Regions from separate parts of the Mesorhizobium sp. WSM4850 genome, predicted to be linked through region 2. Evidence: predicted binding sites of a transcription regulator. Region 2 holds the regulator's gene; the other holds the start of a gene.
The links. Region 2 encodes PhoB, which activates phosphate uptake and scavenging genes when phosphate is short. Its sites were predicted from a motif close to TGTCATNNANCTGTCAT; they were not measured.

Region 1 (11,072 bases), on a different contig from region 2:
CAAGCTCATGCGCGTGGGTGACCGAGCGCGAACGCAGCCGGGCGAGTTCTTCCGAGGCCGAGATCAGCGGATCCGCCTTCTGCTCGGCTTTATCGAGCAGCGAATAGAGAAAGCCCTCGCGCACGCCAAGTGCCGAGACGATGATCCTGGACGGCTGCATCGCCGCCATGATCTCCTGCAGCACGATGGCGCCATAAGGCAGCAGCGAGCGGCGGTTCTTCGAGACGCCTTCGATACCCCTTATCTTCTCGATCTCGCCCTTGGCGACTTGCTTGAGGAAGTTCGCAGCGCTGTCGATGCCGATCTCGTAATGGTGCATGACGCTCAGCGGATAGCTGGTCATTTCCATGTACAGCCGAGCGAGGTTTCGCCAGGTGCCGCCGACGGCATAGAACGGCCTGCCCTGCCCGCCTTTCAGCAGCTTTGCCTTCGCGAGTTCGTCGCGCGCTATCTTTGCCGCTTGGGCCAGTGAGTTCTTGGCCATGTCCTGCAGGCGCAGGCCGCCCAGCGGCAGCGTGATGCCGTCGCCGATTGCCTCGCCATCGACGTCGACCAGTTCAAGGCTGCCGCCGCCGAGGTCGCCGGCGATGCCGTTGGCCGGGTGGAAGCCGGAAATGACGCCAAGCGCTGAATAGTGGGCTTCTTGGCGCCCGCTCAGCACCTGGACCTCGGTCTTGAGCACATCTTCGGCGCGGTGGATGAAATCGGGGCCGTTGACCGCCTCGCGGGCGGCGGCGGTCGCCAGCACGTACATATGCTCGGCGCCGGCCTGCTCGGACAGCGCGCGGAAACGCCGAAACTCCTCCATCGAACGGGTCACCGCCTCGGGATCGAGCTTTCCGGTCGAGACGATGCCGCGACCGAGGCCGGCCAGCATCTTTTCGTTGAACAGTGTGGTCGGCGAGCGCGCCAGCCCCTCATAGACGACAAGCCGGATCGAGTTCGACCCGATGTCGATGATGGACAGCGGTCGGCGGTCCTGAAGCCGGCCCTGGGACGTTGAAATCATCAGCCGGTCGCTGCGGCGTTTTTCTTGCGGCGCTTGAACTGCGCGATGCGCTTGGGCGCATGCGATTTCAGCGCATCGCCGCGTCCGGAGAGGCTCGGATTGGTCATGAAATATTCCTGCGCGTTGAACGGTTCCTCGCCCTCCTCGAGCGTGGCGCGCCGGGAGGTTCCGTCAGCCAATACGTCGAAACTTTGCTGGTTGTCCATGATGTTGCCCAGCATGATCTGGCCGAGGACTTGTTCATGCACCGTTGGATTGGTGATCGGCACCATGGTTTCGACGCGGCGGTCGAGATTGCGCGGCATCAAATCGGCCGATGAGATGTAGACGATCGCCCCGTCCGACGGCAGTCCATGGCCGTTGCCGAAACAATAGATTCGGCTGTGTTCGAGGAAGCGGCCGACGATCGACTTGACCCTTATGTTTTCCGACAGGCCCGGCACTTGGGGCCTCAGGCAGCAGATGCCGCGCACGACGAGATCGATCTCGACGCCGGCGCGGCTGGCGTCATAGAGCGCGTCGATGATGATCGGGTCGACCAGCGAATTCATCTTCATCCAGATGCGGGCCGGCCTGCCCTCCAGCGCATGGCCAATCTCGTCCGAAATGTGCTTGAGGATGCGCTTGCGCAGCGTGAACGGCGAGGTGGCCAGCCGCATCTCCTCGGTCGGCTCGGCGTAGCCGGTGATAAAATTGAACAGCTGGGCGACATCGCGGGCGATTGTCGGAGCGGTGGTGAAGAAGGACAAGTCGGTGTAGATGCGCGCGGTGACCGGATGGTAGTTGCCGGTGCCGAGATGCACATAATTGCGCAGCTTGCCGTCCTCGCGCCGCACCACCAGCGACATTTTCGCGTGGGTCTTCAGTTCGAGGAAGCCGAACACGACCTGAACGCCGGCGCGCTCGAGGTCGCGCGCCCAGCGGATGTTGGCTTCCTCGTCGAAACGCGCCTTGAGCTCGACCAGCGCGGTCACCGACTTGCCGGCCTCCGCCGCGTCGACCAAAGCGCGCACGATCGGGCTGTCGTTCGAGGTGCGATAGAGCGTCTGCTTGATCGCCACCACTTCCGGATCGGCCATCGCCTGGCGCAGGAACTGCACCACCACGTCGAAGGATTCGTAGGGGTGATGAACGATGATGTCCTTCTCGCGGATGGCGGCGAAACAGTCGCCGCCGTGCTCGCGGATGCGTTCGGGAAAGCGCGGATTGTAAGGCTTGAATTTGAGATCGTCGCGGGCGATGGCGACGATCTCGGAAATCTGGCTGAGCGCCAGCGGACCGGTGAGCACGCTGATCCGGCTCGACGAGACGCCAAGCTCGCCGGCGACGAACTCGCGCAGTTCGGCCGGCATCAGCTTGTCGAATTCGATGCGGATGACCGAGCCGCGACGACGCCGTTTCAGCGCCGTCTCGAACAGGCGCACAAGATCCTCGGACTCCTCCTCGACCTCGATGTCACTGTCGCGGATGATGCGGAACGTACCGGAGCCCTTGACCTCGTAGCCGGGGAACAGCTTGCCGATATAGAGGCCGACCGCTTCTTCCAGCGGAATGAAGCGGACATGATGCTTGCGGTCAGGCAAGCGGATGAAGCGCTTCAGCGCCACCGGCAGACGCAACAGCGCGCTCATCTCCTCGCCATTCCTGCGGTGGCGCAGTTGCAGCGCCATCGAGAAGCCGAGATTGGGAATGAACGGGAACGGATGCGCCGGGTCGATCGACAGCGGTGTGAGCACCGGAAACACCTGCTCCTGGAAATGATCCTCGAGCCAGGTCTTCTCGTCCTTGGTCAGCCCATCGCGGCTGATGCTCTCGATGCCTTCCTTGTCGAGCAGCAGCATCAGAGCGGATAGGCTGTTCTGCTGGTCCTCCTGCAGGCGCTCGACCTCGCGCAGCAATTGTTCCAGCTGTTGTTCAGGGGTGCGGCCGTCCGCGCTCTTCAGCGTGATGCCTTCGCGAACCTGGCCGGCGAGACCGGCGACACGGACCATGAAGAACTCGTCGAGATTGGCGGCCGAAATCGACAGGAAGCGCACCCGCTCGAGCAGCGGATGGTTGGCGTTCAGCGATTCTTCGAGGACGCGGCGGTTGAATTGCAGCCAGGAAAACTCGCGGTTGACGAAGCGGTCCGGATTGCCGCCCTCTGGGCTCGCCACCTCGACAGTGGTGAATTCGCTCTGCACCGGCTTTAGTTCGTTCATGGTTCCTGCTCGTTTCGCACCCGCTGGCCACAGCGTCGCGCGTCGTTGCGGACGCGCAAAAGGACGCTCCCGCCACTTAAGCTACGCATGATCCCCAGCAAAACCGAATTCGGTTTTCGGGGCCATGCCTTAATCGGCTTAGCTTATCCTGTGACAGGCTTTTACGACAGTTTGATTTCATCGATCTTGCAAAGAGACTGCTTATGATCCAGATGCAATCCAGGTACAGCGCGGCGCGTCCTTTGGACGCGCAAAGGACGCGGTGGAATTTTGATTTTGCACATGATCCGGGGTCATGCAGCAAATATAGGAGACGACGATGGCAGGCGGTTCCATTCCCCATTTCCAGAACGATGCGGGTTATGCGGCGATCGACATCGGCGTCAAGGAATTCATGTGCACCGGCGCCAACCCGCCTTTCGACCATCCGCATGTGTTTCTCGACATGGGCGACGACAATGAAAAGGTCTGCCCCTATTGCTCGACGCTTTATCGCTATTCGCCAAAGCTGAAGGCGACGGAAACGCAGCCTGCCGGATGCCTCTATATCCACCAGGCCGCCTGACGCGCACACCATCCGATGGACGACACCCGGTCCCGGCAGGTCGTTATCGCCGGAGCCGGCGTCGCCGGACTGACCGCGGCACTGGCGTTTTCCGAGCGCGGCTATCTGGTGCGGCTGTTCGAACAGGCGCCGCGCCTCGAAGCGGCCGGTGCCGGCATCCAGCTCTCACCCAACGCGACGCGCATCCTTCGCCAGCTCGGCGTGCTCGACCGGCTGTTGCCGGCGGCGGTGCGGCCGGAGGCGGTCGTGCTCAAGGACGCCGCCACGCTACGTGAGCTGGCGCGGGTGCCGCTTGGCGAAGCGGTCGAAAGGCGCTGGCAGGCGCCTTATCTCGTCGCTCATCGGGCTGACCTGCAAGATGCACTGATGGCGCGCCTTGCCGAACGGCCGGACATCAGTCTCGTCACCGGCGCGCGCGTCGGCGGCATCGCCACAGGACCGCGCCATGCCACGGCAACAGTCGAGATTGCCGGCAAGACAGTCGAAGCCGGCGGCTTTCTGCTGATCGGCGCCGACGGCGTCTGGTCGGCGATCCGGGCTTTTGGCGGGTTTGCGGCCAAAAGCCGGTTTTCGGGCGAGCTTGCCTGGCGCGCTACGATCAGTGCAGACAGTGTCGCAGGAGAAGCCCTTGCGGCGGTCGGCGCCGCCAATTGCGTGACCACCTTCCTGCATCCCGGCTTCCACCTCGTCGCCTATCCGGTCAGCAACGGCACGGCGTTCAACCTGGCTGCCTTCACCAGGGGCGAGATCATCGCCGAGCGCTGGTCGGGCCACGCCGACCCCAATATCCTCCTCGGCGCCATGCGTGGCACGGCGGCAGCACTGGCCCGGCTTGCCGAGGATGCCGGCCCGTGGGCTGCGTGGCCGATCCATACGGTAGACCAGGCACAGCCATGGACGACGCCCGCCGGCATCGCGCTGATCGGCGATGCGGCGCATGCGATGACGCCGTTCGCGGCGCAGGGGGCGGCGATGGCGATCGAGGATGCCGCAACCCTTGCCGGCTTTGTCGCCGCCTCACCCGCCGATCCCTGGGGCGCGCTTGCCGCCTGGGAGAAGATGCGGCGGCCGCGTGTCGCCAAGGTCGCCCGCCGCGGTGCCGTCAACCGGCTCGCCTGGCATGCAGCGGGGCCGGTGGCCGTCGCGCGCAACCTGTTCCTGAAGTGGCGCTCGCCGGAAAAGCTCGCGGCCGATCTCGACTGGCTCTATGGCTGGCGGCCGCCGGATGGCGATCGGCAATGAAAGCTCGACCGGTTGGCGGGACAGCGCCCCCTTCTGTCCTGCCCTCTTTGCCAAAAACTTGGCATCTCCCCACTTGGGGGGAGATCGGCCGTCACCTCGGCTTTTGCCAATCTCCAACGTTGCAGGATGAAGCGCGGCGCCGAAACAGAATATCTCCCTCCTTGGGCCTCCTTGTGGGGGAGATGTCCGGCAGGACAGAGAGGGCGCGCCGGGATGAGGCGCTGATTACCCGGAGCATCAATTATAAATCCGCATCGACAGGTCGAGTGAGGCCGGCAGCGGATTCCACCAGCCTGTCCGCAGGCCGGCGATACGCAGAGCCGCCGCTGTCCAGGTGTTGCAGCCAACCAGCGCATTGAAATGGCCGTTGGCTTCGTAGAAGCGGTCGAACTTGGAATAAGCGGCATTCTCGATCAGGATCGGACCGTTCGGCCCTTGCTGGAAACTCGCCGCGATGAAGTCGAGCAGCGCTGCAAAACGCTGCTCGCTGATGTCGAAGCCGGCGACGTCGGGGTGCGGCTCGACAATGTTGCCGGCGACATCGACATGCATCACCGATGCGTCCAATGTCAGCGCCTTCATCACCGGCGCCGCCTTCAGTTCCGACCAGGTCGGCGTCTCCAGATAGAAGGCGCGGCCTCCCCAGCCGAAGACGATGTAGCGGACCCCAGCCATGTCGGCCGGAATGCCGCCACCGACCAGGAAATGGAAGCGCTTGCGCACGTCGTCATCGTCCGGGATGGCGATATCTGTGTGGATCGGATTTTTCCGCACCAGGACGTGCCTGGTGGCGGCGGGATCGGCGGCGGCCGCCGGCAAGAGCGGCCGTGGAATGAATGTGCCCAGAACCACGGCAAGCACGATTGCCACCACCAGAATGGCGAGAAAACGCCCAAGCTTTTTCACGAGGGACGGCTTTTTCATGAGGGACGGCTCGCAATCGGGGCGCAATCGCCTGCTGACGGCTCAGACGCAAAAGAGCCCGGCAGGGTTTCGGCCGGGCTCTTTTGATTCGCGTGAGAGCAATCAGTGCAGGATTTGCGACAGGAACAGTTTTGTGCGCTCGTGGCGCGGATTGTCGAAGAACTCGGCTGGCGTGTTCTGCTCGACGATCTGGCCCTGGTCCATGAAGATCACCCGGTTGGCGACCTTGCGTGCAAAGCCCATCTCGTGGGTGACGCAGAGCATGGTCATGCCCTCTTCGGCGAGGCCAACCATCGTCTCCAGCACTTCCTTGATCATTTCGGGATCGAGCGCCGAGGTCGGCTCGTCGAACAGCATGATTCGCGGATTCATGCACAACGAGCGGGCGATGGCGACGCGCTGCTGCTGGCCGCCGGAAAGCTGACCGGGATATTTGTTGGCCTGTTCCGGAATCTTGACACGCGTGAGGAAGTGCATGGCGATTTCCTCGGCCTGCTTCTTCGGCGTCTTGCGCACCCAGATCGGCGCCAGCGTGCAGTTTTCCAGGATGGTCAAATGCGGGAACAGGTTGAAGTGCTGGAACACCATGCCGACCTCGCGGCGCACCTCGTCGATCTTCTTGAGATCGTTGGTCAATTCCTTGCCGTCGACGATGATCTTGCCCTTCTGGTGCTCTTCCAGCCGGTTGATGCAGCGGATCATCGTCGATTTGCCCGAGCCCGAAGGGCCGCAAATGACGATGCGCTCGCCGCGCATCACCTTCAGGTTGATGTCCTTCAGCACATGGAATTCGCCGTACCATTTGTGCATGGCGATGATGTCGATGGCGACATCGGTGGTGGAAACCTGCATCTTGGCGGCATTGACCTTGATCTCTTCCGCGCTGACTGCATTTTCTATTGTCATGGAAGGTTCCCTTTTTTGTTCTTAGCGCTTGTGGCCGGTGTCGAGCCGGCGTTCCGTGAACATCGAATAGCGCGACATGCCGAAACAGAACAGCCAGAAGACAAAGGCAGCAAACACCAGGCCGGACCTGGCCGTTTGCGGCGTTGCCCAGTTGGGGTCGTTAAAATTCTGTTTGACGACGCCAAGCAGGTCGAACATCGAGATGATCGAAACCAGGCTGGTGTCCTTGAACATGCCAATGAAGGTATTGACGATGCCGGGAATGACCAGCTTCAGCGCCTGCGGCAGCACGATCAGGCCCATTTTCTGCCAGTAACCGAGGCCGAGCGAATCCGCACCCTCATACTGGCCCTTGGGGATCGCCTGCAGGCCGCCCCGCACCACTTCGGCCATATAGGCAGCGGCAAACAGCGAAACACCGATCAGCGCGCGCAGGAACTTGTCGAAGCTGACGCCGGCCGGCAGGAACAGCGGCAGCATGACGCTGGCCATGAACAGCACGGTGATCAGCGGGATGCCGCGCACCGTCTCGATGAAGATGACGCACAGCATCTTGACGATCGGCATCTTCGAGCGCCGGCCGAGCGCCAGCACGATGCCGAGCGGCAGCGACACGGCAATACCGACGAAGGACAAGGTGAGCGTCACCAGCAGCCCTCCCCATAGCGGGGTTTCGACATGCGGCAGGCCGAACACGCCACCAACCAGCAGGATGAAGGCAAAGATCGGCAGCGCCCCGAAGAACAAGATGGCGTTCAGCCCCTTGCGCGGCACCTTCGGGATGAGCAGCGGCACCAGAAGCGCCACGAACAGGATGGCGACCAGGATCGGCCGCCAGCGCTCATCGATCGGATAGCGGCCGAACATGAACTGGCCGAACTTGGCGTTGACGAAGGCCCAACAGGCGCCGGACCAGCCGTCCGGCTGGACGCCGCCCTGTGCCGCCGTGGCGCAAAAGGTACGGTCCGCGCCGGTCCATTGGGCGTTGATGAAGGCCCAGCTGATCAGTTGCGGCAGGATCATCGCGACCAGCACGATGCCGATGATGGTCAGGATCGTGTCACCGGTCGACGCAATCAGGTTCTTGCGTATCCAGGCGCCCAGGCCGCGCTCGCTTGCAGGCGCCGACTGTGCCAGCGCCATTTCGACGCGGACGAAGGAAAGATCGTGCTCCTGCATGTCGCTACCTCTCCACCAGCGCCATTCTGGCGTTGACCACGTTCATGACCGCCGACGTCAACAGGCTGAGTGCGAGATAGACCACCATCATGATCAGCACGCACTCGATAGCCTGACCGGTCTGGTTCAGCACCGTGCCGGTCGTCGCCGTCAGATCCGGGTAGCCGATGGCGATGGCCAGGGACGAGTTCTTGGTCAGGTTCAGATATTGGCTGGTCAGCGGCGGAATGACGATCCGCATGGCTTGCGGAATGACGACAAGCCGCAGGATCGATCCCGGCCGCAGCCCGAGCGCACCGGCTGCCTCGGTCTGACCCTTATTGACGCCCATGATGCCGGCCCGCACGATTTCGGCGATGAAGGCCGCCGTATAGAAGGACAGCGCCAGGTAGAGCGACAGGAACTCCGGCTTGACCTGAAAGCCACCAGTCAGGTTGAAGGTCGATTGCTTTGGATAATCGAAGCTCAGCGGGAAGCCGCTGAGCGCGTAGGCCAGCAACGGCAAGCCGATGATCAAAGCCGCCGATGTCCAGAACACAGGGAATTGCTGGCCGGTCGCCATCTGCCGCTGACGCGCCTTGCGGGCGACGAACCACGCCATGGCGATGCCGAGAAGCAAAGCAACCAGGATCAGCCAGGAGCCTTCGCCCCACACGGCGCGTGGAAAATAAAAGCCGCGTTGGTTGAGAAAGGAGCTGAACGGCAAATTGATGCTTTCACGCGGCGGCGGCAGCACCGAAAGCACGCCGGAATACCAGAAGAAGATGACCAGCAGCGGCGGGATGTTGCGAAAGACCTCGACATAGACCATACAGATCTTGCGGATCAGCCAGTTGTGCGAAAGCCGGCCGACGCCGAGGATAAAGCCGATGATGGTGGCGGTGACGATGCCGGCGGCGGCAACGATGAGGGTGTTGATAAAGCCGACCACGATGGCGCGGCCATAGGTCGAATCCGACGAATAGGCGATGGCGCTGTCACTGATGTCGAAGCCGGCGCGACCCCTGAGGAAGCCGAAGCCTGACGCAATGCGCAGGCGCGTCAGATTGTCGATGGTGTTTTGGACGATCCACCAGACCAACGCAACCAGCACGATGACGACCACCGCCTGGAAGACTATGCCGCGGACCTTTGGATCATTGATGAAGGAGCCGCGGCTTGGCTCCTCGCGAAGAATTTCCTGCGATGCCATTCGACCATCCCCTGGAAAGAGAAACCGGGAGGCAGACGATCTGCCTCCCGGATCACATTTCGATCAGCGGATCGGCGGAGAGTATTGCAGACCGCCCTTGGTCCACAGCGCGTTGATGCCGCGCGCGATCTTCAGCGGGCTGCCCGACCCGACATTGCGTTCGAACATTTCGCCGTAATTGCCGACGGTCTTGACGATGTTGACGACCCAGTCGTTGGAGACACCGAGATCGGTGCCGATCTTGGTATCGGCCTCCTGGCCGAGCACGCGCTTGATCTCGGGATTGTCCGAGGCCTTCATTTCCTCGACATTGGCCTTGGTGATGCCGAGTTCCTCTGCCTGCAGCAGCGCAAAATAGGTCCACTTGACGATGTGGTACCACTGGTCGTCGCCCTGGCGCACGGCCGGTCCGAGCGGCTCCTTGGAGATGATCTCAGGCAGCACGACGTGGTCGGCGGGCGCGCCCAGCGTCAGCCGGATGCCGTAGAGACCTGATTGGTCGGTGGTGTAGACATCGCAACGGCCGGCGTCATAGGCCGCGTCGACCTCTGACAGCTGTTCGAATACGACCGGGCTGTACTCCATCTTGTTCGTCTTGAAGTAGTCGGCGAGGTTGAGTTCGGTCGTGGTGCCGCTCTGCACGCAGACCGCCGCGCCCGAAAGCTGCAGCGCGGAATTCACCCCCGGCAGCTTCTTGGCGTTGATCATGAAGCCCTGTCCGTCATAATAGGTGACACCGACGAAGTTCAGACCAAGCGCCGTATCGCGGTTGATGGTCCAGGTGGTGTTGCGCGACAGAACGTCGATCTCGCCTGACTGCAGTGCGGTGAAGCGTTCCTTGGCACTGAGCGGCGTGAACTTGACCTTGGTGCCATCGCCGAACACGGCGGCCGCGACAGCGCGGCAGAAGTCCGCATCGATGCCTTGCCAGTCGCCCTTGTCGTCCGGCGCCGAGAAGCCGGCCAGACCGGTCGACACGCCGCATTGGATGAAGCCCTTGGCCTTGACGTCGTCGAGCGTGGCCGCCGACGCGGCCGAAGCCACCAATCCAAGCGCGGCGGCGCCCAGAATGCCGATTGCAATGTGTTTCATAACCCACAGACCCTTTTCTGTTTTTTTCAGGCGAACCTGACTTTTTTTTCCGTGTGAACGCAGCTTCCCGTTCCGGCCCATTACCGGAACCCGCATCGCAACCGACGCGCTGCCTCCCATTCACGAACTGCATCGAAGGCGATTATCACAGTGAGGTCAAGGAAAATGACCGAAACCCAAAGAGTTTCAAACCATTTGCCGCAAATGCCTGAATTGCAGACAAACGCGCCCGAAAATTAGCCAGCAACTGCGAGGTCCGGCCAACGCGAATCGGAGCTGGCTTCTAAAATCCGTCTTCGGGGAGGCAGCGCCGCGCCGGAAAGCCATCGGAGCGATTGGCACAACCAGTCCGCCGGCTGGCGGTTGGCGAACGGTTGCGCGGCCAATGCCGCCGCACTATGGCTAGCGCTTCATCAGAGGCGAAGCGCAATGGCAAAAGACGGCAATGAAATGGGCATCAACACGCGGCTTGCCCACTCGGGCAACAATCCGCATGACTATTTCGGCTTCATCAACCCGCCGGTCGTGCATGCCTCGACCGTGCTCTTTCCCAACGCGGCGACGATGGCGGCACGCGGCCAGAAATACACCTACGGCACGCGCGGCACGCCGACCACCGACGCGCTTGCCAGCGCCATCGACGGACTGGAAGGCTCGGCCGGCACGATTGTGGTGCCCTCCGGCCTGGTGGCGGTGACAGTGCCGCTGCTCGCCTTCCTGTCGGCGGGCGACCATGTCCTGATTGTCGATTCCGTCTATCAC
Region 2 (11,072 bases):
CCTGATCCCGCTGCCGGACGCCGAGCGCGCCAAGTCGGCCGAAAACGCCAAGGCCCTGAAGGGCATGGGCTCCTGATGTTTCGGGGTCCGAGCCTACCGCTCTGACCCCTCATATCCTAAAGCACAAAGCGCGGGACCATAGGTCCCGTGCTTTGAGCCGGTGAATGACCGGCGGTCGAGGGGACGTCCCGAATCATGGTCGGTTATCTCGTTGTTCTTCTGTTGGTTCTGGCCGCAGCGGCCTATTGGATAGGCCGGACCCGCGCCATTGCCAGTGTCAATGGCGACGTTGCGCGATTGCATTCGCTGCCTGGCCAGCATGGCATGTTTCTGGCGCTTTTTGCTGCCGGTCCCGCGCTGCTTGCGATCGTGTTGTGGTCGCTGGTGACGCCGGGAATTGAATCGTCGATCATTGCCGACCGCTTCGCCTCCGAGTTGTCGGGAATGGGCGTCCCGCAGGTCGAAGCTTTCATCCGCGACGCTCGCGCGATGGCCTTTGGCGGGCTTGTCGGCTTCGCCGACCCCACGAAAGAGGCGGCCGCCGCCCTCTACAAATCGGTCCATGCGACCAGCACCTGGATCATCTGGACCGTCGCACTCGTGCTTTCCGCGTCCGGATTTTACTGGGCCTATTCACGCATCGCACAGGCCTACCGGGCGCGCCACGTGGTCGAGCGCGTTCTTCGCGCATTCTTGATCGCCTGTTCGGTGGTCGCGATCCTGACGACGATCGGCATCGTCCTGTCGCTTATCTTCGAGTCGCTGCGGTTCTTCCAACAGGTGCCGTTCTACAAGTTCCTGTTCGGCACGCATTGGTCGCCGCAGAGCGCCTTCACCGGCGCGGGAGCGGAGGCCGGGGCGGTCAACGAGGACATTTTTGGCATGGTGCCGCTCTTTGCCGGCACGTTGCTCATCACCTTCATCGCCATGCTTGTGGCTGCGCCTATCGGGCTGATGGCGGCGATCTACCTTTCGGATTACGCCTCCAAAAGCGTCCGCGCGGTCGCAAAGCCGGTTCTGGAAATCCTCGCCGGCATTCCGACCGTCGTCTACGGCTTCTTCGCCGCGCTGACGGTTGCGCCCTACTTCCGCGGTATCGGCGAAAGCCTGGGCCTCAACGTCGCGTCTGAATCCGCGCTCGCCGCAGGCGTGGTCATGGGTATCATGATCATTCCCTTCGTTTCCTCGCTTTCCGACGATGTGATCAACGCCGTTCCGCAATCCCTGAGAGACGGTTCTGCCGGCCTCGGCGCGACCAAGTCGGAAACCATCCGCAAGGTGGTCCTTCCCGCTGCCCTTCCGGGCATCGTTTCGGCGATGCTGCTTGCCGTCAGCCGCGCAATCGGCGAAACGATGATCGTGGTCATGGCGGCGGGGCTGGCGGCAAACCTCACGGCAAATCCGCTCGAAGCGGTCACCACCGTGACCGTGCAGATCGTGACGCTGCTGGTGGGCGACCAGGAGTTCGACAGCGCCAAGACGCTTGCAGCCTTCGCACTCGGCCTGGTGCTGTTCTGCATCACGCTTACCCTCAACATCGTCGCTTTGCGCGTCGTCCAGAAATACCGAGAGCAATATGACTGATGCGATCTCGTCATTCGGCGCCGTCGGACGGCCGGTCAGCATTCATACCGACGATGCCGCGAAGGCGCGGCTGAAGGGCCGCTACCGCACGGAAAAATGGTTCAAATGGCTCGGCGCCGCAGCTGTCGCGTTGGCCGGCTTGTTCCTTGTGCTGCTCCTGTCGACGATCGTCACGCAGGCGATTCCGGCGCTGCGGCAGAACTACGTGACGCTGCCGATCGATCTTTCAGCGGCCAAGGTCGACCCGGCGAAACTCGATGAGGTGAACTACGACGCCATCGCTCAGGAAGCGCTTACGGCAAAATTTCCGGATGTGACGAGCCGCCAGGACAAGCGCCTGCTGCGCGGGCTGATTTCCACCGGCACAGGCGTGTTCCTGCGCAAGGATATTGCGGCTGATCCGGGGATGCTCGGAGGAACGGTGGACTATGCGGTTCCACTTGACGATTTTGCCGACCTCTATCTCAAGGGTTTGCTTGCCGACGTCGGTTCGGACGAAGCGATTTCGACAAGCGTCGCGCCTTCGGGAACCAGCGGCGACATCGATCTGACCTTCGGCGACGATGCCATGCTGGCGCTGGCGCGCGGCCATGGTGCGACCGAGGGCGAAAACGGCATGTTTACGCTGACGAGCGGCGCGTCGTCGCTGCTGGTCGCGTTCAATGGCGGCACGGTCAAGCTGACCTCGCTGTCGCCTGCGGCCAACGGCACGGTGATCGCAAAAGGCACGGTGATCGAGGCGCTGGACAGCACGGCGCCCGCCGCGAGCGGCCAGGCATTCCTGCGCGTCATCGAGACGCCGGAAGCATCGCGAAAGATTTCGGACAAGGTGATCGTCTGGCTCGACACGCTGAAGAGCGCCGGCCTGATCGAAAGCCGGTTCAACTCGATCTTCTTCTTCACCGGCGCAAGCCGCGAGCCGGAATTGGCCGGTGTCTGGGGCGCGGTCGTCGGATCGTTCCTGACCATGATCGTAACCCTCGCCATCGCCTTCCCGATCGGCGTTTCAGCGGCGATCTATCTTGAGGAATTTGCGCCCAAGAACCGGCTGACGACGATGATCGAAGTCAATATCAACAATCTGGCGGCGGTGCCTTCGATCGTCTTCGGCCTGCTTGGACTTGCCGTATTCCTGAATTTCTTCGGCATGCCGCGCTCAGCCCCGGTGGTCGGCGGCATGGTGCTGGCGCTGATGACCCTGCCGATCATCATTATCGCCTCGCGCGCTTCGCTGCGCGCCGTGCCGCCTTCGATCCGCGAGGCGGCGCTTGGCATCGGAGCGTCCAAGGTCCAGACCGTATTCCATCACGTCCTGCCACTGGCGATGCCGGGCATCATGACCGGCACCATCCTCGGAATGGCGCATGCGCTCGGCGAAACCGCGCCGTTGCTGATGATCGGCATGGTCGCCTTCATCGTCGACATTCCCGGCGGCTTCACCGATCCCGCGACGATCCTGCCGGTGCAGATTTTCATGTGGGCGGATTTCCCGGAAGCGGGGTTCCAGCAGAAGACTTCGGCGGCGATTTTGATTTTGCTGGTGTTTTTGGTCATCATGAATGCCATCGCGGTGATACTGCGCAGGCGCTTCGAGCGGCGCTGGTAAGGAGTAGAGGATATGAACATCATGACGGAAGCCGGCGTCGAGCAGAAACTGAGCAGCGCAACCAACGCCCCTTCGATCAAGATGAAGGGCGAAAAGGTCTCCGTTCACTACGGCGAGAAGCGAGCTCTGTTCGACGTCGATCTCGATGTCCGCGAGCATCAGGTGACGGCGTTGATCGGGCCATCGGGCTGTGGCAAGTCGACGTTCCTGCGTTGCCTGAACCGAATGAACGACACCATCGATATCGCGCGGGTGAGCGGCAAGATCACGCTCGACGGCGAGGACGTCTACGATCCGAAAATCGATGTCGTCGAGTTGCGAGCTCGCGTCGGCATGGTATTCCAGAAGCCGAACCCGTTTCCGAAGTCGATCTACGAAAACGTCGCCTACGGTCCGCGCATTCACGGCCTGGCCAGGACCAAGGCCGAGTTGGACGGCATCGTCGAATCGAGCCTGAAGAAGGCCGGCCTGTTCAACGAGGTCAAGGATCGCCTACTCGAGTCGGGTACTGGCCTGTCCGGCGGACAGCAGCAGCGCCTGTGCATCGCGCGCGCCATCGCCGTGTCGCCGGAAGTGATCCTGATGGACGAGCCCTGTTCGGCGCTCGATCCGATCGCCACCGCCCGCGTCGAGGAACTGATCGACGAACTGCGCCAGAACTATACGATCGTCATCGTCACCCATTCGATGCAGCAGGCGGCGCGCGTGTCGCAACGCACGGCGATGTTCCATCTCGGCTATCTGGTCGAGGAGGGCGCGACCGACAAGATGTTCACCAACCCCGACGACAAGCGCACCCAGGACTACATCACCGGCCGGTTCGGCTGAGCGGTCCGGCGAATTTCGAACACGAGGACAGCACCATGGGTGAACACACCGTCGCATCTTTCGACGAGGAACTGGAGCACATCGACCGGCTGATCCGCGACATGGACGAGCTCGCCGCCGCAATGGTAGCGGCCTCGATCCGCGCGCTGCTTGCGTCGGACAATGCGATGGCGCAGCGCGTCGTCTCGGACGACGCCATCATGGATGCGCGGCAGCGCGAACTCGATGACAGCGCCATCACGCTGATCGCCAAGCGGCAGCCGATGGCGCAGGATCTGCGCGCCGTGGTTGGCGCAATCCGCATGGCTGGCGATCTCGAGCGCATCGGCGATCTGGCCAAGAACATAGCCAAGCGGGTCAGCGCAGTCGGGCAGAGCGCGACGCCGCGGAATCTGTCGCACGGTATCGATGCGATGGCGGATCTCGTTCTTGTGCAGCTGCGCGGCGTGGTCGAGCACTATGTGTCGCGCGATGCCGGCGCGTTGAAGGAACTGCGCGCCGACGACCAGAAGATCGACGTGAAATACACGGCGGTTTTTCGCGAGCTCCTGACCTACATGATGGAGGATCCGCGCAACATCACCGCCTGCACGCACCTTCTGTTCTGCGCCAAGAATCTCGAGCGTATCGGCGATCACGTCACCAACATCGCCGAAAACGCCTACTTTGTCGTGACCGGGCAGCAATTGCCGGCGGATCGCCCGAAGCTCGACGAAACGACGATGTCGGCGCCGGCGACATGACAGGAGTGACCGGCCGATGATCGCGCCGCGCATCATGGTGGTGGAGGATGAAGAGCCGCTGGGCGTCCTCCTCCGTTATAATCTGGAATCCGAAGGCTATCAGGTCGAGGTGGTGACGCGCGGCGACGAGGCCGAAATCCGGCTGCAGGAAAACGTGCCCGATCTTTTGGTGCTCGACTGGATGGTGCCGGCGGTTTCCGGCATCGAGCTTTGCCGGCGGCTTCGGGTGCGCCCCGAAACCGAGCGGCTGCCGATCATCATGCTGACCGCGCGCGGCGAGGAGAGCGACCGGGTGCGCGGCCTTTCGACCGGAGCCGACGACTATCTGGTCAAGCCGTTCTCGACACCGGAATTCATGGCCAGGGTCAAGGCGCTGCTGCGCCGCGCCAAGCCGGAAGTGCTGTCCAGCGTGCTCAAGGTCGGCGACATCATGCTCGATCGTGAATCGCACCGGGTCTATCGCAAGAAGAGCGAGATCCGGCTCGGGCCGACCGAATTCCGGCTGCTCGAATTCATGATGCGCCACCCGGGCCGGGTCTTCTCGCGCAGTCAGTTGCTCGACAATGTCTGGGGCGAGACGATCTACATCGACGAGCGCACGGTGGACGTCCATGTCGGCCGGTTGCGCAAGGCGGTCAACAATGGTCGCATGCCCGATGTCATCCGAACCATCCGCGGCGCCGGCTATGCGATCAGGGAAGACTAGCTAGGGATGTGCTGATATTCAGGTGATGCCGGCCTGCGAACGGCTGATACCGCGCTTACCTACAGCGCCGCGCGCCCTGTTGGGCACGCAAAGGACGCTGTAGAACTTTGATTTTGCGCACGACCTTTCCGAAATCGATCTCGATTTCGGGGTCATGCGCGGGCTCACGTACCCAAAAGTACGCTCCGCTCCGGTTCTCGGAACCCACCATTCTCGACTCGGCCTGACCTGAATCTCAACACACCCCAAGTCGCGACCCGGGAATCCTTCAAGCCACGTTCTTTCCGACCGAGCCGGCTCGTGCCTGGATGCTCGGCGCGAAAATCTCCTGGTCGACGAAGCTTAGCGCCCGCATGGCACAGCCTTCGCGGATCAGCGGCAACTCGTTCGGCTCGGTGTCGAAGGAAATCGAACCCGAATGCTGGCCGCCGGCGGTCTGGGCGATGGCCTCGCGCAGGGCCGGCTCGATCAGGTCGAAGGCGGCAGCGCTGGCGCCGACCATGGCCACCGGCGCCGGATCGATCAGCGCAAACAGGCTGCCGAGCCCGAAGCCGAGCGCCTCGCCGGCCTTGCGGTAGGCTTCGCGCTCCGGTCCGTCCATCTCGCGCGCCCGGGCCGCCAAGGCCCGCATCTCGGCGTCGCTGACATCGGCGACCGGCTCGGCGTTGTCGCTCAATTGCCTTGCATTGCGCCAGATGGCGTAGTTGCCGGCATAAGCCTCGACGCAGCCGCGCCGCCCGCAGCGGCAAAGCGCGCCGCCCGGCCGATGGATCATGTGGCCGAATTCGCCGCCTGAGGAGTGGGTGCCGGTGAACAGCTCGCCCTTCAGCACCAGCCCCATACCGATGCCGTGCGAGAGCAGGATGGCGATGAAATCGTCGCGGTAGCGATCCGGGTGGCGCCAGCGCAGCGCCACGGCCATCATGTTGCAGTCGTTCTCCATGATGGCCGGGATGCCGAACTCGCGTTCCAGAATGTCGGCGAAGGCGATGTTCGTCTGCGGCGTGATCGGCGACCACAACATGGCGCGCGCGTGGGAATCGGTGATGCCCTGGATCGCCAGCGCGATGCGGGCGACACTTTGGACATCGAGGTCGGGATCTTCGAGCCGGCGCCGGACGATGGCGACACATTCGCCGATCAGCGCGTCACGCGACATGGTCAGCGTGTCCAGCCGGCGCTGTTCCTCGGCGACCACTTGTCCGGCATAATCGATGACGGCGACCGACAGGAAATTCAGCGACAACACGACGGCCAACACCGCAGCGGCTTGCGGATTGAGGCTGAGGCCGACCTGCGGCCGGCCGCGTTTCAGCGAAACCGTCTCGCTCGCCTTGCTCTCGGCCAGGATGCCTTCCTGGATCAGGTCGGCAGAGATCGCCGATATGGTCGAATGGCTGAGGCCGGTGGTCGCGGCGATCTCGGTCCGCGACGGCTGGCCTGCCCGGCGCACGGCCGAAATCACCATCGCCCGGTTGCGCCGGCGCAGATCGTCATGACGGATTCCCACCGACATTTTTTGTTTCCTCCTCATCGCCGCGGCCGCTCATGAATCGGAAGCCGTCGGTAATGTCCGACAAATACTGGCAGAAGCGGAGGGGGCTGTCATTATTTATTCCGAGCCTCGAAAAAAGCCCGACAGGACGTCAAAATCCATCAGAATTGGTGTTGACAGTGCTTCGGCGTTGGACCAGTATTTTTTCGAGGCTCGAAAAAATAGGAGCCTTTGTGCCGGCCTTCGGGCCAGTTGGTCGCGCCCTACGCGGCGCAGGGAGGAATATCATGAAGAGATTCGCAGCCGCCATTCTGGCGGGGGTCGCCATGTCGCTGACGCTCGCGTCGGCCGCGCAGGCCAAGGACAAGGTCATTGGCGTTTCGTGGTCGAACTTCCAGGAAGAGCGTTGGAAGACCGACGAAGCCGCCATGAAGGCGGCGATCGAGGCCGCCGGCGACAAATATATTTCCGCTGACGCACAGTCCAATCCCGGCAAGCAGCTGACCGACGTCGAAAGCCTGATCTCGCAGGGCGCCAACGCGCTGATCATCCTTGCGCAGGATGCCTCGGCCATCGGTCCGGCGGTGCAGAAGGCGCTGGACGAAGGCATTCCGGTCGTCGGCTATGACCGGCTGATCGAGAACAAGGACGTGTTCTATCTGACCTTCGACAACCAGGAAGTCGGCCGCATGCAGGCCCGCGAAGTGTTCAAGGTGGCGCCGGAAGGCAATTACGTCTTCATCAAGGGCTCGGGCGCCGACCCGAATGCTGATTTCCTGTTCGCCGGCTCCATGGAAGTGCTCAAGGATGCCATCGACAGCGGCAAGATCAAGAATGTCGGCGAGGCTTATACGGACGGCTGGCTTCCCGCCAACGCCCAGAAGAACATGGAACAGTTCCTGACCGCCAACGACAACAAGGTCGATGCGGTGGTTGCCGCCAATGACGGCACCGCCGGTGGCGTCGTCGCGGCGCTGACGGCGCAAGGCCTGGCCGGATCCGTCCCGGTTTCGGGCCAGGACGGCGACCATGCCGCGCTGAACCGTATCGCGCTCGGCACACAGACCGTATCGGTGTGGAAAGACGCGCGCGAGCTCGGCAAGAACGCCGCCGAGATCGCCTCGCAGCTGGCCGACGGCAAGCCGATGACAGACATTGCCGGCGTCAAGGATTTCACCACGCCGGGCGGCAATGTCGTCAAGTCGCTGTTCCTGACGCCGATTGCCATCACCAGGGACAATCTCAACGTCGTCATCGACGCCGGCTGGATCAAGCAGGAAGAGGTCTGCGCCGGCGTAGCGGCGGGCACCGTCCCGGTCTGCAACTGATCCGCCTTCGCCAAAAAACCTGAAACGCCGCGGCTTCACGCCGCGGCGTTTTTTTCAAAAGAGTTGTTTTTCCGCGTCTCGCGGGTAATTTCTAGGCTGCTTCCGGCATCCGCGGCAGACGGCAACGGTGGGAGGACATCATGACCGACACGACTTCCAACACGCCGGTTGCCGATCGGGCGCGTGAATCCGAGCTCAGCCCCTTCGGCCGCTTCCTCAAGGCAACCGAGCTCGACATACGCATGCTCGGCATGGTCGGCGCGCTGCTGATCATCTGGGTTGGGATCCACATCCTGTCGGGCGGGCTTTTCCTCACGCCGCGCAATCTCTGGAACCTGTCGGTGCAGACTTCCTCGGTCGCGATCATGGCGACCGGCATGGTGCTGGTCATCGTGATGCGCAACATCGATCTTTCGGTCGGCTCCGTCGAAGGCGTGATCGGCATGGTGATGGGCGTTGCGCAGGCAGAATTCCTCATCCGCGTCATGGGATTCCAGCTTGGAAATCCTTGGATATGGGTCATCGCACTGGCTGCCGGCGTGGCGCTCGGCCTCATGATCGGCGCGCTTCAGGGCTTCATCATCGCCTATCTCGAGGTTCCGGCCTTCATCGTGACGCTGGGCGGCCTGCTGATCTGGCGCGGCATGGCGTGGCTGATGACGAGCGGGCGCACCGTCGCGCCGCTCGATGCCACGTTCCAGCTCATGGGTGGCGGGCCGCGTGGCTCGATCGGGGCGACCGCGAGCTGGATCGTCGGCATTCTCGCCTGTGTGGCCGTCGCCTTGATGCTGCTCAACGGCCGGTCGCAGCGCAAGCGCTTCAAGTTTCCGTTGCGCCCGGTCTGGGCGGAGAGCCTGCTTGGTGTTGTCGCCTGCGCCGCCATCCTCGGCGCCGTCTGGATCGCCAATTCCTACCCCTGGCCGATCGGCATCGTTCGCCAATACGCCCAGCGGAACGGCATCACCATCCCCGAAGGCGGGCTGTTCATCGCCCATGGCATCGCCATACCGGTGCTGATCGCGGTCGCAGTCGGCATTGTCATGACCTTCATCACCCGGCGCACCCGTTTCGGCCGCTACGTCTTTGCCATCGGCGGCAACCCGGAAGCGGCGGAACTCGCCGGCATCAACACGCGCTGGGTGACCATGAAAGTGTTCATGATCATGGGCGTTCTGGCCGCGATCAGCGCGGCAATTGCTTCGGCCCGCCTCAATGCGGCGACCAATGCGCTGGGCACGCTGGACGAACTCTTGGTGATCGCAGCAGCCGTCATCGGCGGCACGTCGCTGGCCGGCGGCTCCGGCACTGTGCTCGGCGCCATGCTGGGCGCGCTTCTGATGCAGTCGCTGCAGTCCGGCATGGTGTTGCTCGGCATCGATTCGCCGCTTCAGAGCGTCGTCGTCGGCGCCGTGCTGGTCGTCGCCGTCTGGCTCGACACAGTCTACCGCAAGCGGGTCTGAGCATGATCCCGAGCCGAAGGTCCGCGTCAGCGAAAAGTGGACATCCGTTTCGGTCCAGCATCATGCTCGGCAAAACCATGGAAAGGAACGATCATGGCTGACACGACTGCTCCCACGCCACTGATCGACATGCGCAACATCTCGATTGCCTTCGGCGGCATTCGCGCCGTCGACGATGCGTCGATCGACCTTTTCCCGGGCGAGGTCGTGGCGCTGCTCGGCCACAACGGTGCGGGAAAGTCGACGCTGATCAAGATCCTGTCCGGCGCCTACAAGCGCGATTCGGGCCAAATCTTCGTCAATGGCGAGGAGGCTTCGATCGCCAATCCGCGCGACGCCAAGAAATACGGCATCGAGACGATCTACCAGACGCTGGCGCTCGCCGACAATGTCGACGCCGCCGCCAACCTGTTCCTCGGCCGCGAGCTGATGACCGGCTGGGGCACGCTCGACGATGGCGCCATGGAGGCCGAGGCGCGCAAGGTGATGGGCAGGCTCAATCCCCGCTTCCAGCGATTCAAGGAGCCGGTGGTCAAGCTTTCGGGCGGCCAGCGGCAGTCGGTGGCGATCGCGCGCGCCATCCTGTTCAACGCCCGCATCCTGATCATGGATGAGCCGACGGCGGCACTGGGACCGCAGGAAACGGCGCAGGTCGGCGAACTGGTCATGCAGCTCAAGGCCGACGGCATCGGCATCTTCCTGATCAGCCATGACATCCACGATGTGTTCGAGCTTGCCGACCGCGTCTGCGTCATGAAGAATGGCCGGGTCGTTGGAACGGCGCGCACCAGCGACGTCACCCAGGACGAGGTGCTCGGCATGATCATTCTGGGCAAGTGCCCGCCCGGCGCGTTCCGGGACCAGGCGCGCTGAAGATCGCCGCCTGAAGCGTCAAATACCTGTCATGTGATATGCCAGCCGTCATGATGGTTTGGCCGCGCCATTGTGTTGCCACGGGGACTTGCCCATAAGATGGGAAACCATGGGTCGCAGCAGCAATTTGAAGAAGTTCTTCCCGATCGTCGCGTTCATTGCCGTCGCGCTGATCAGCCTGACAATGGCGGGATTCGCCTATTTCGCCACCCAGGAAGCGGCGCGCATCAAATTCGAGGCGACGGCGGACGACGCCCTCAACCGGATCGATAGCCGCATCGACCTGCATCTGTCACTGCTGCGATCGACACATGCGCTGTTCGAGGCTCGCAATGGTGACATTTCGCGGGGCGAGTTCAAGGCGTTCTTCGATGCGCTGGGTATCAACGACAATTTCGCCGGCCTGCGCGGCATCGGCTTTCTCCGGCTGGTGAGAGCCGGCGACGAGG

Region 1: the regulator PhoB is predicted to act here: its motif matches at 3,374-3,390, upstream of AC0L2Z_RS09005 (RNA degradosome polyphosphate kinase).

The regions. Positions count from the first base shown of each region.
Region 1 is NZ_JBVVPV010000006.1:13,794-24,865, forward strand. Features, by position in the region: gene ppx (exopolyphosphatase) at 1-1,009, opposite strand, end outside; gene AC0L2Z_RS09005 (RNA degradosome polyphosphate kinase) at 1,009-3,210, opposite strand; gene AC0L2Z_RS09010 (zinc-finger domain-containing protein) at 3,530-3,775, shown strand; gene AC0L2Z_RS09015 (FAD-dependent monooxygenase) at 3,791-5,017, shown strand; gene AC0L2Z_RS09020 (TIGR02117 family protein) at 5,255-5,941, opposite strand; gene AC0L2Z_RS09025 (amino acid ABC transporter ATP-binding protein) at 6,044-6,847, opposite strand; gene AC0L2Z_RS09030 (amino acid ABC transporter permease) at 6,869-8,026, opposite strand; gene AC0L2Z_RS09035 (amino acid ABC transporter permease) at 8,031-9,218, opposite strand; gene AC0L2Z_RS09040 (amino acid ABC transporter substrate-binding protein) at 9,282-10,310, opposite strand; gene AC0L2Z_RS09045 (cystathionine beta-lyase) at 10,740-11,072, shown strand, end outside.
Region 2 is NZ_JBVVPV010000014.1:65,464-76,535, reverse strand. Features, by position in the region: gene AC0L2Z_RS15975 (PstS family phosphate ABC transporter substrate-binding protein) at 1-76, shown strand, start outside; gene pstC (phosphate ABC transporter permease subunit PstC) at 196-1,584, shown strand; gene pstA (phosphate ABC transporter permease PstA) at 1,577-3,190, shown strand; gene pstB (phosphate ABC transporter ATP-binding protein PstB) at 3,203-4,018, shown strand; gene phoU (phosphate signaling complex protein PhoU) at 4,054-4,761, shown strand; gene phoB (phosphate regulon transcriptional regulator PhoB) at 4,778-5,467, shown strand; gene AC0L2Z_RS15945 (ROK family protein) at 5,736-6,983, opposite strand; gene xylF (D-xylose ABC transporter substrate-binding protein) at 7,250-8,290, shown strand; gene AC0L2Z_RS15935 (sugar ABC transporter permease) at 8,431-9,750, shown strand; partial or broken gene AC0L2Z_RS15930 (ATP-binding cassette domain-containing protein) at 9,844-10,637, shown strand; gene AC0L2Z_RS15925 (CHASE domain-containing protein) at 10,751-11,072, shown strand, end outside.